Regions from separate parts of the Kitasatospora sp. NPDC097605 genome, predicted to be linked through region 3. Evidence: riboswitches for the same ligand, from Rfam matches in the RefSeq annotation. Region 3 holds a riboswitch; each other region holds the start of a gene.
What was found. A riboswitch is a leader RNA that binds a small molecule or an ion and turns the genes downstream of it on or off. The one in region 3 is predicted to bind cobalamin.
Positions count from the first base shown of each region.

Region 1: linked by a shared signal. The riboswitch ahead of nicT (Nickel transporter NicT) and the one ahead of metE (5-methyltetrahydropteroyltriglutamate--homocysteine S-methyltransferase) in region 3 are both predicted to bind cobalamin.
Region 2: linked by a shared signal. The riboswitch ahead of ABTX81_RS22265 (cobalamin biosynthesis protein) and the one ahead of metE (5-methyltetrahydropteroyltriglutamate--homocysteine S-methyltransferase) in region 3 are both predicted to bind cobalamin.

Region 1 is NZ_JBEOSF010000064.1:8,612-11,878, reverse strand. Features, by position in the region: gene ABTX81_RS38505 (M24 family metallopeptidase) at 1-780, opposite strand, end outside; gene nicT (Nickel transporter NicT) at 861-1,961, opposite strand; cobalamin riboswitch at 1,992-2,198, opposite strand; gene ABTX81_RS38495 (Fpg/Nei family DNA glycosylase) at 2,386-3,222, opposite strand.
Region 2 is NZ_JBEOSF010000019.1:83,472-86,738, reverse strand. Features, by position in the region: gene ABTX81_RS22270 (alpha/beta hydrolase family protein) at 23-1,138, opposite strand; cobalamin riboswitch at 1,349-1,510, shown strand; gene ABTX81_RS22265 (cobalamin biosynthesis protein) at 1,561-2,547, shown strand; gene ABTX81_RS22260 (cobyric acid synthase) at 2,544-3,267, shown strand, end outside.
Region 3 is NZ_JBEOSF010000010.1:64,764-68,030, forward strand. Features, by position in the region: gene metE (5-methyltetrahydropteroyltriglutamate--homocysteine S-methyltransferase) at 1-1,362, opposite strand, end outside; cobalamin riboswitch at 1,511-1,747, opposite strand; gene ABTX81_RS14030 (TetR/AcrR family transcriptional regulator) at 1,828-2,532, shown strand; gene ABTX81_RS14035 (amidohydrolase) at 2,573-3,267, opposite strand, start outside.

The DNA of each region.
Region 1 (3,267 bases), on a different contig from region 3:
CTGGGCGCGGAACACCAGCCGGTGCAGTTCGACCTGCCAGGGCGCGGGAGCCGCCCCGATCACGAAGGTCCGCGCGGTGGAGACCCCGTAACCGCGGTACTGCGCGCCGAGCACCACGGTCAGGAAGTCGCCCTCCTCCACCCGCCGGTCGGTGGGCTGGTGCGCCGGCTGGCCGGAATGGCTGCCGGTGCCGACCGAGACCGGGAAGGCCGCCCGGTCCGCGCCGTGGTCGATCATCCGGCGCTCCAGCTCCATCGCCAGGTGCCGTTCGGTGCGCCCGACCAGGATCGACTCCAGCAGCTCGCCGAGCGCCTGGTCGGCGATCTCGGCGGCGATCCGCAGGTCGGCGATCTCGTGCTCGTCCTTGACCACCCGCAGCCGCTCGACCGCCTGGCCGACGTCGGTCAGCCGCACCCCCTCCGCCAGCCCGGCCACCGCCCGGTGCCGGGTGACGGTCAGGTCGTGCTCCTCCACCGCGAGCCCGGCCACCCCCAGCCGCGCCGCGGCGGCCGCCGCGGCCAGCGCGGTGTCCGTCCCGGCCGCCACCGGCACCCGGGTGACCTCGGGAACGATCAGGTGCTCACCGGTGTCGTCCGGCGGCAGGTCGTCCGGCAGCGCGAGCAGCGCCCGGTCCCGGGTCAGCAGCAGCGTCGCCCCGCACGGCGGGCACCCGGTGAGGTACCGCACGTTCGCCGCCCGGGTGACCAGCGCCGCGTCGGCCCCGGACGCACCGCAGTGCTCCCGCAACCGCTCCCGGCGGCCCGCGTACGCATCAGCCATGCGTCGAGCCTACGAACCCGGCCACCGATCCGCCCGCCGAACGCCCCCACCCGGGCCGCCGCGACGGCCCGCCCCGGCCGCTACTCCGCGCCCGCGGCGGGATTCGGGGCCCACTTCCGCTCCACCCCGGCCAGCCGCCAGTAGGCGATGGCGGCGGCCCAGACGACCACGAACAGGCCGACGATCGCGTAGCCGACGTTGTCCAGCGAGATGTCCGCGATCCAGCCGGTCACCGGGTCGGTCAGGTCGAGCTTCTCGTGCAGGACGCCGACCAGTTCGATGGTGCCGATGACGAAGGCGACCGCGATGGACAGGCCGGTGATGGTCAGGTTGTAGTAGACCTTGCGCACCGGGTTGGAGAAGGCCCACTGGTAGGCGAAGTTCATGAAGGTGCCGTCCAGGGTGTCGAACAGGCTCATCCCGGCCGCGAACAGCAGCGGCAGGCAGACGATCGCGTACCAGGGCAGGCCGGAGGCCGCGCCGGAGCCGGCCATCACCATCAGGGTGACCTCGGTCGCGGTGTCGAAGCCCAGGCCCAGCACCATGCCGACCGGGAACATCTGGCCGGGGCGGGTGATCGAGCGGGTCGCGCGGTTCAGCACCCGCGCCAGCAGGCCGCGGGCGTTCAGGTGCGCCTCCAGCTCGGCCTCGTCGAACTTCCCGGCCCTCATCGAACGGAAGACCTTGAGGATGCCGAACAGCGCGGCCAGGTTGAGCGCGCCGATCAGGTAGAGGAAGACGCCGGAGGCCGAGGTGCCGACCATGCCCAGCCACTGGTGGGTGGTCGACTCGTCGTCCATCAGGGTGTTGGCCAGCTGGGCGCCGCCCGCCACGAGGGCGGCCATCATCACCACCATCGAGGAGTGGCCGAGGGCGAACCAGAAGCCCACCGAGACCGGGCGCTTGCCGTCCGCCATCAGCTTGCGGGTGGTGTTGTCGATCACCGCGATGTGGTCGGCGTCGAAGGCGTGCCGCATGCCGAGGGTGTACGCGGTGATGCCCAGGCCCACTCCGAAGACCTGGGTGCCCACCTCGTACTCCTCCGGTGCGACCAGGAAGATCAGCGTGCCGAACGCCACCACGTGCATGGCGAGGATCACGCCCATCAGCCCGGCGGTGCGCAGGGTGTCCTCGCGGCGCCAGCGGAAGGCGGGCAGGGCGGCGGTTTCGGGCAGGGTCATGCGGATCACGCTCCAGCACCTCGTGGAATGACTTCGTGAGATGCCGCGGCCGGTCTCCTGGCTGACGGGGCTTCCGTACCCGCCTTCCCAAGCGCGCGAGGCGCCCAGTGGCGTCATGGGTACGGACACTCTCCCCCGATCACAGTGGCGAGGGCCGCTCCGGACTGGGACCCCTGAGGGTCCGTCACCGGTCTTCCCGAGCACCACGGCGGGAACACCGTAGGGTCCCCGGACGGACCCGTGCAAGGCCTCGCACCCGCCCGGTGTCCAGCGTCACAACTCCCCCGCCTGCGCGAACGCTTCATGCAGGCGCTCCGATCGGCGAACGCCTTCGCCACCGAGGGATCCGCCCGGTCGGTTTCCCTTTGCCAGGGTCGCGCTCTGCCGGTCCCGCACCTGCGAAGCGTACGGACCCGCGCTCCGTCTACCGCGCGGCGGTCGCTCGCGCGGGCTGGCAGGTGGGGCACCAGAAGAGGTTGCGCGAGGCGTGTTCCTCGGTGCGGACGTCGGTGGCGCAGACCAGGCACGGCTGGCCGGCGCGGCGGTAGACGTAGACCTCGCCGCCGTGGTCGTCGACGCGCGGGGGGCGGTTCATCGCCTCGGGGGTGTGCTCGGGGCGGACGGTGTCGATGCGGCCGGCGCCGACGCCCTCGCGCATCAGGGCGACCAGGTCGGCCCAGATCGCGTCCCACTCGGCGCGGCGCAGGTCGCGGCCGGGCAGCTGCGGGTCGATGCCGTGCCGGAACAGCACCTCGGCGCGGTAGACGTTGCCGACCCCGGCCAGCACCTTCTGGTCCATCAGCAGGGCGGCGATCGTCGTACGGCTGCCCGTTATCCGCCGCCAGGCGCCGTCCGGGTCGGCGTCGGCGCGCAGCGGGTCCGGACCGAGGCGGGCGGCGACGGCGGCCTTCTCGGCGCCGGTGATCAGCGCACAGGTGTTGGGACCGCGCAGGTCCGCGACGTGCTCGTCGTTCTCCAGGCGCAGCCGGACCAGGCCGACCGGCGCGGGCACCGGGCCGTCGCCGATCTCGCCGAAGGTGAAGCCGCCGTACAGGCCGAGGTGGACGTGTACCCAGGCGTCCTCGCCGAAGCCGAGGAAGAGGTGCTTGCCGGTGGCCTCGGCCGCGACCAGCTCCCGTCCGTCGATCAGCTTGGCGCCGTCCGCGAAGCGGCCCTGCGGGCTGCTGGCACGGACCGGCCGGCCGCCGAAGGCACGGTGGTTCTCGGCGGCGAGGCGGTGGATGATGTGGCCTTCCGGCACGGGCGCGGCTCCCCCCGGTGGTTCGTTCAGGACCCGTCCATCATC
Region 2 (3,267 bases), on a different contig from region 3:
GACCCAGGGGGGGCTGAGGGGGTCAGCAGAACGGCGTGAGCCAGCGGCGCAGGGTCTCCGCGTAGCGGTCCGGATCGGTGTTCCAGAGGGCCGCGTGATCACCCCCGGGGAAGGCCTGGAGGTTGACGACGTCCGGGCGGCCGTGGGCGAGCCGCTCGGCGGCGGCGAACGGGGCCACCGGGTCGTCGGGGCCGTGCAGCACCAGGGTGGGCACCCGCAGGTCGGCGCCCTCGGCGAGGCGGGCGAAGTCGGCCAGATCCACGCCGGTGCGGCCCTCGGCGGCGAGCGCGCCGAGTTCGGCGGCCGCGCCCCGGAAGCCGGCCCGGGCGGCGTCCCGGCGGGCGGTGGCCGGCCAGTCCAGCACCGGCGAGTCCAGCACCAGGCTGCTGATCGCGGGGGCGAGGTCCGAGCGGGCGGCGGTGTGCAGGGCCATCGTGGCGCCGAGCGACCAGCCGTAGAGCACGACCCGGCCCGCGCCGGCGTCCAGCGCGGTCCGCACCGCCGCCTCGACGTCGCGCCACTCCGTCTCGCCGAAGTGGCCGAGGCCGTCCGGGGAGGCGGGGGCGCCGGCGTCGCCGCGGTAGGTGACGACGAGCGCGGGCAGGCCGAGGCGCCGCAGCTCGGGCAGCACCGGCAGGCTCTGCGCCCGGTCGGCGTCGGGGCCGTGCACCAGGACCACCCAGGTGCCGCGCTTGCCGTCCAGCCGCCAGGCGGGCAGCGCGCCCAGCTCGCCCTCGACGGCGGTCTCGGCGAACGGCAGGCCGAGCGCCCGGCCCGGGTCGCCGAGGTGGACGCGCGGGGTGAAGCGGACCTCGGTGCCGGGGGTGAGGGTGCCGGCGTCGGCCCGGACCAGCCGGCGGGTGACGTCCCGCTCGTCGCGCTCCAGGACCTCCCCGACGACGGCGTGGCCGTCCTCGCCCCACTCGACGGCCCAGCGGCCCGGGCGCTCGCTGACCGGGGTGCGGGTGAAGGTGACCCGCCCGGCACCGAGGCCGCGGACGATCACCGGGCCGGTCCGGACGCGGTCCCTCCCGGCCGGGCGGACCATCCGTTCGGACGCCCGGCGGCCGATCACCAGCACGGCGGCCCCGGTGCCGACGGCGGCGGCCGCCACGGTGGCCGCGATTCCCCAACGCATACTCGCTCCCCGGTGCTCGGTGTCTGCCCGGTGTCCGGCTCGCTGCCCGGACCCACCCCTCAGTCCACTCGCGCGGGCGGGGGGAAGCCAGTAGGACACGGCCGTCCGGGTAGTTCCGGGAGGAAAATCACATGGGCGCGGCGGGGCGGCCCGGCGTGTGACCAACACCCTCCAGGACCTCGGTTGACTCCCGGTTCGGGCCCGTGATGGGATCCTTCAGCCAATACGGAGGCATGCAGAGGAAGCCGGTGCGAGTCCGGCGCGGTCCCGCCACTGTCACCGGGGAGCACGACCGGAACACGCCACGGCGGGCCGTCAGAAGCCGCTGGAAGGCCCGGGGTGTGCGTTCGACCCGGAAGCCAGGAGACTCTCGCCCCCGGTACGTCGATCCAGGGCGCGGACCCTGAGTGAGGACACGCACGATGCTGCGCCCTGCCGTGCGCCCGCCGATCCGGGCCGCCGCCTTCGCCGCGGGCGCCCTCGTCGGGTACCTGGCCGACGCCCGGTTCGCCGACCCGCGCCGCGGCCACCCGGTGGCCGGCTTCGGCTCCGCCGCCGGCCGGCTGGAGCGCCTGCTCTGGCGCGACCACCGCGCCGCCGGCACCGCCTTCACCGCCCTGACCGTGGGCACCGTCGCGGCCGGCGCGCTCGCCGCCGACCGGCTGCTGACCCGCCGTCCGCTCGGCCGGGCCGCCCTGGCCGCCGCCGCGACCTGGACGGTGCTCGGCGGCACCTCGCTGACCCGGGAGGCCCGCACCGTCGGCCGCGCGCTGGCGGCCGGCGACCTGACGGCGGCACGGGAGCGGCTGCCGCACCTGTGCGGACGCGACCCGAGCGCCCTGGACGAGCAGCAGCTGGCCCGCGCGGTCGTCGAGTCGGTGGCCGAGAACACCGCCGACGCCGTGGTCAACGCCCTGGTCTGGGGCGGTCTCGCGGGCACGCCGGGCCTGCTGGCGTTCCGCGCGGTGAACACCCTGGACGCGATGGTCGGTCACCGCTCGCCCCGCTACGCCCGGTTCGGCTGGGCCTCGGCGCGGCTGGACGACGTGGCCGGCTGGCCGGGCGCGCGGCTGACCGCGCTGCTGGCGGTCGCCGCCGCCCCCGAACCGCGCACCGCCTGGCGGGTCTGGCGGCGCGACGGCTCGGCGCACCCCAGCCCGAACGCCGGTCAGGCCGAGTCGGCCTTCGCCGGTGCGGTGGGCGTGCGGCTCGGTGGGACGCTGCGGTACGGCGCGCGGGTGGAGGACCGTCCCGTGCTGGGCGGGGAGCTGCGGCCGGTCGGGGTGGACGACATCGAACGGGCCTGCGTGCTCTCCCGGCGGGTGGGCGCGCTGGCCCTGGGTACGACGGTCGCCGGGCACCTGCTGCTCCGGGCGGCCCTGGGCGGGATGCGGAGGAGTGGGTCATGAGCAGGGCGTTGCTGGTCGCCGGGACGACCTCGGACGCGGGCAAGAGCGTGGTCACCGCGGGCATCTGCCGCTGGCTGGCCCGGCAGGGTGTCGCGGTCGCGCCGTTCAAAGCGCAGAACATGTCGCTGAACTCCTTCGTCACCGCCGACGGCGCCGAGATCGGCCGCGCGCAGGCGATGCAGGCGCAGGCGGCCCGGGTGGAGCCGGAGGCGGCGATGAACCCGGTGCTGCTCAAGCCCGGCGCCGACGGCCGCAGCCAGGTGGTGCTGCTGGGCCGGCCGGTCGCCGAGGTCGGCGCGCTGGACTACCGCGAACGCAAGCCGGTGCTGCTGGAACGCGCCCTGGAGTGCCTGGCGGACCTGCGCCGGCGCTTCGACGTGGTGGTCTGCGAGGGCGCGGGATCGCCCGCCGAGATCAACCTGCGCGACCGCGACATCGCCAACATGGGCCTGGCCACCGCCGCCGGGCTGCCGGTGGTGGTGGTCGGCGACATCGACCGGGGCGGGGTGTTCGCGGCGATGTACGGGACGCTGGCGCTGCTGTCGGCGGAGGACCAGCGGCATGTGGCGGGCTGGTTCGTCAACAAGTTCCGCGGCGACGCGCGGCTGCTCGCCCCGGGCCTGGAGATGCTGCGCGAGCTGACCGGCCGTCCGGTGCTCGGCACCCTGCCGATGCTGCCGGACCTGTGGCTGGACGCCGAGGACTCGCTCGACCTGTCCA
Region 3 (3,267 bases):
TTCGGTGGTCTGCGGGAAGGAGCCGATCGTGGTGGTGGGGAGCAGCGGCAGGCCGAGGCGGGCGCGCTGGGCGCGGGCGCGCTCGGGGTAGGGCTGGGTGCGGCGGGCGTCGTCGGCGGTGACGGCGGCGGTGCGGGCGCGCACGGCGGGGTCGCGGGTGATCGGGGAGGTGGCGCGGGAGGCCAGGTCGGCGCGGTTGGCGGCGAGTTCGCCCGCGATCGCGGCGGTGCCCTCGCGCAGGCCGCGGGCGAGCAGGGCGGCCTCCTCGGCCTTCTGACGGGCGAAGGCGAGCCAGCGGGCGATCTGCGGGTCGAGGTCGCGTTCGGCGGTGACGTCGATCGGCACGTGCAGCAGGGAGCAGGACGGCGCCACGTCCACCCGGCCGGCCAGGCCGAGCAGGGTGGCCAGGGTCGCCAGCGACCGCTCCAGGTTGTTGATCCAGATGTTGCGGCCGTCGACGACGCCGGCGACCAGGCGCTTGCCGGGCAGTCCGCCGGCGGCGGCGAGGTCGTCCAGGTTGGCGGCGGCCGGTCCGGTGAAGTCCAGCGCCAAGCCCTCCACGGGAGCCTTCGCCAGCACCGGAAGCGCCTCGCCGAGGCGGTCGAAGTAGCTCGCCACCAGCAGCTTCGGCCGGTCGGTGAGGGCGCCGAGGTCCCGGTAGGCGCGGGCGGCGGCGTTCAGTCCGGCCGGGGTGCGGTCCTGGACGAGGGCGGGCTCGTCGAGCTGCACCCACTCGGCGCCGGCCGCGCGCAGGTCGGCGAGGAGTTCGGCGTAGACCGGCAGCAGCCGGTCCAGCAGGGTGAGCGGCTGGAAGTCCTCCGCCGCCCCGGGCGCGGGCTTGGCCAGCAGCAGGTAGGTGACCGGGCCGACCAGCACCGGGCGGGCCGCGTGGCCGGCGGCGAGGGCCTCGGTCAGTTCACCGACGGCCTTGCCGGAGTTCGCGGTGAAGGCGGTGCCGGGGCCCAACTCCGGGACGAGGTAGTGGTAGTTGGTGTCGAACCACTTGGTCATCTCCAGCGGCGCGGCGTCCTGGGTGCCGCGCGCCATGGCGAAGTAGCCGTCCAGCGGGTCGGCGTCGACGGCGGCCCGGTGCCGGGCGGGGACCGCGCCGACGGCGACGGTGGTGTCGAGCACGTGGTCGTAGAGCGAGAAATCGCCGGTGGGGACCTCACGGACACCGGCCTCGGCGAGCCGGCGCCAGTTCTCCCGGCGCAGTCCGGCGGCCGTGGTGAGCAGCGCCTCGGCCGTGACCGTGCCCTTCCAGTAGCCCTCGACGGCCTTCTTGAGTTCCCGGTCCCGGCCCTGCCGGGGGTAGCCGTGGACGGTGGCCAGGGTGGCCGCGGCTGCGGACGTCGCTGTCAAGGGACTCTCCTTCGCGAGTCTTGCTCCTCAAGTGCCCGGTGACGGGACGAGGACGCGAAGGGAGGACGGACCGGACGGACGCCCGTACGGCTCCGCCAGGTCTGCACGCCGACCCGCCCACGAGGTCACCGGAAGCCGCGTGCGATCGGTCGCGCGCGGACAGCGGGCAGGTCTTCGGACTCGCGGGCACGCCCACCCTGTGAAGGGCGGACACCTACTGGCCGTCGCTTCCCAGACCCGACCGGGCCCAGTGCGTATGACGGCGGTCGTTCCCGCTCACCGCTGCGGGGCAGTCCCGGACTGGCCGATTGAAAGGCGTCACCGGGTTCCCTCTTACGACGCGCCTGCCTGGAGGACAGGGCGAACCAGCTGCACCGCCAGCCTAGACGCAGAACGGCGGCCCCGTCACGGATTTCCGCCGACAGCCCCTGTGCTACGTCAAGGGCGTTGACGTAGCCTTCCCGGGTGAGCGAACGCGTAGTGCCCGAACCCCAGCGACGCCGCCGGCGGCCCACCAAGCAGGGGGTGGTGCTCTCCCACGAACTGATCGTCGACACGGCGCTGCGGCTGGTCGGGCAGCACGGCGCGGAGGCGCTCACCGTGCGCAGGCTCGGCACCGCGCTCGGCGCCGACCCCAGCGCGGTCTACCGGTACTTCCACAGCGCGGACGATCTGCTGCTCGCCGTCGCCGAGGAGCTGATCGCCCGCGCCCAGCACGGCTGGCGGGCCACCGGCGACTGGCGGGCCGACCTGCGGGAGATCGGTCTGCGGATCCATGCGAGCTACCGGGCCCACCCGCAGGCCGCGCTGCTCGCCGCCCACCGCACCACCGGGCGCGCCCATGAGATCGCCGCCGTCGAGGCCATCCTCGGCGTGCTGCGCGACGCGGGCTTCCCCGACCCGGAGGCCGTGCGGATCTACCACGCGTTCGTCGACCAGAGCCTCGGCTTCGCCGTGCTGGACGCCGCCGCGCTCGCACTGCCGGCCGCCGCGCAGTCGGCGGACCTGCGGGTCTGGCACGCCGCGTACGGCCGGCTCGACGCCGCGGCCAATCCGCACATCGCCGCCACCGCGCACCTGCTCGCCGCCGACATGCGGCGCAGCGGCTACCCGTTCGCGCTGGAGCTGCTGCTGGACGCCGCCGAGGCCCGGCTGGCGGCGACGCGCTGAGCGCCGCCGCCGGCCGGCCGGCCCGGCTGCCGGCCTCGGATCAGTCGGCCCTGTGGACGAGTTCACCGCCGACGTAGGTCCGCAGCACCCGGGCGGCGGCGATCTCCTCGGGCGGGCCGGTGAGGATGTCGCGGTCGAGGACGACGAGGTCGGCGAGGTTGCCGGCGGCGAGGGTGCCGGCGTCGTCGTGGCCGTTCACGTGCGCGGAGCCGGCCGTGTAGGCGGCGATCGCGGAGGCCAGGTCGAGCCGCTGCTCGGGCAGGAACACCCGCTCGTCGACCGCGTCCGGCTCCCGGCGGTTGACCGCCACGTGCAGCCCGGCCAGCGGGTCCGGGCTGCTCACCGGCCAGTCGCTGCCCGCCGCGAGGGTGGCGCCCGCCCGCTGGAGCGCTCCGAACGGGTACTGCCGGGCGGCCCGCTCGGGGCCGAGGAACGGGATGGTCAGCTCGTCCATCTGCGGTTCGTGGGCCGCCCAGAGCGGCTGGATGTTGGCGATCGCGCCGAGCCTGGCGAAGCGCGGCAGGTCGTCCGGGTGGACCACCTGGAGGTGGGCGAGGTGGTGGCGGGTGTCGCGCCGGCCGTTGGCGGCGCGGGCGGCCTCGACGGCGTCCAGCGCCTCGCGCACCGCCCGGTCGCCCAGCGCGTGGAAGTGCACCTGGAAGCCCAGCGCGTCGAGTTCGGTGACGTGGCCCCGCAGGGCGATCGGGTCGACGAAGCTGAGGCCGGAGTTGGCGG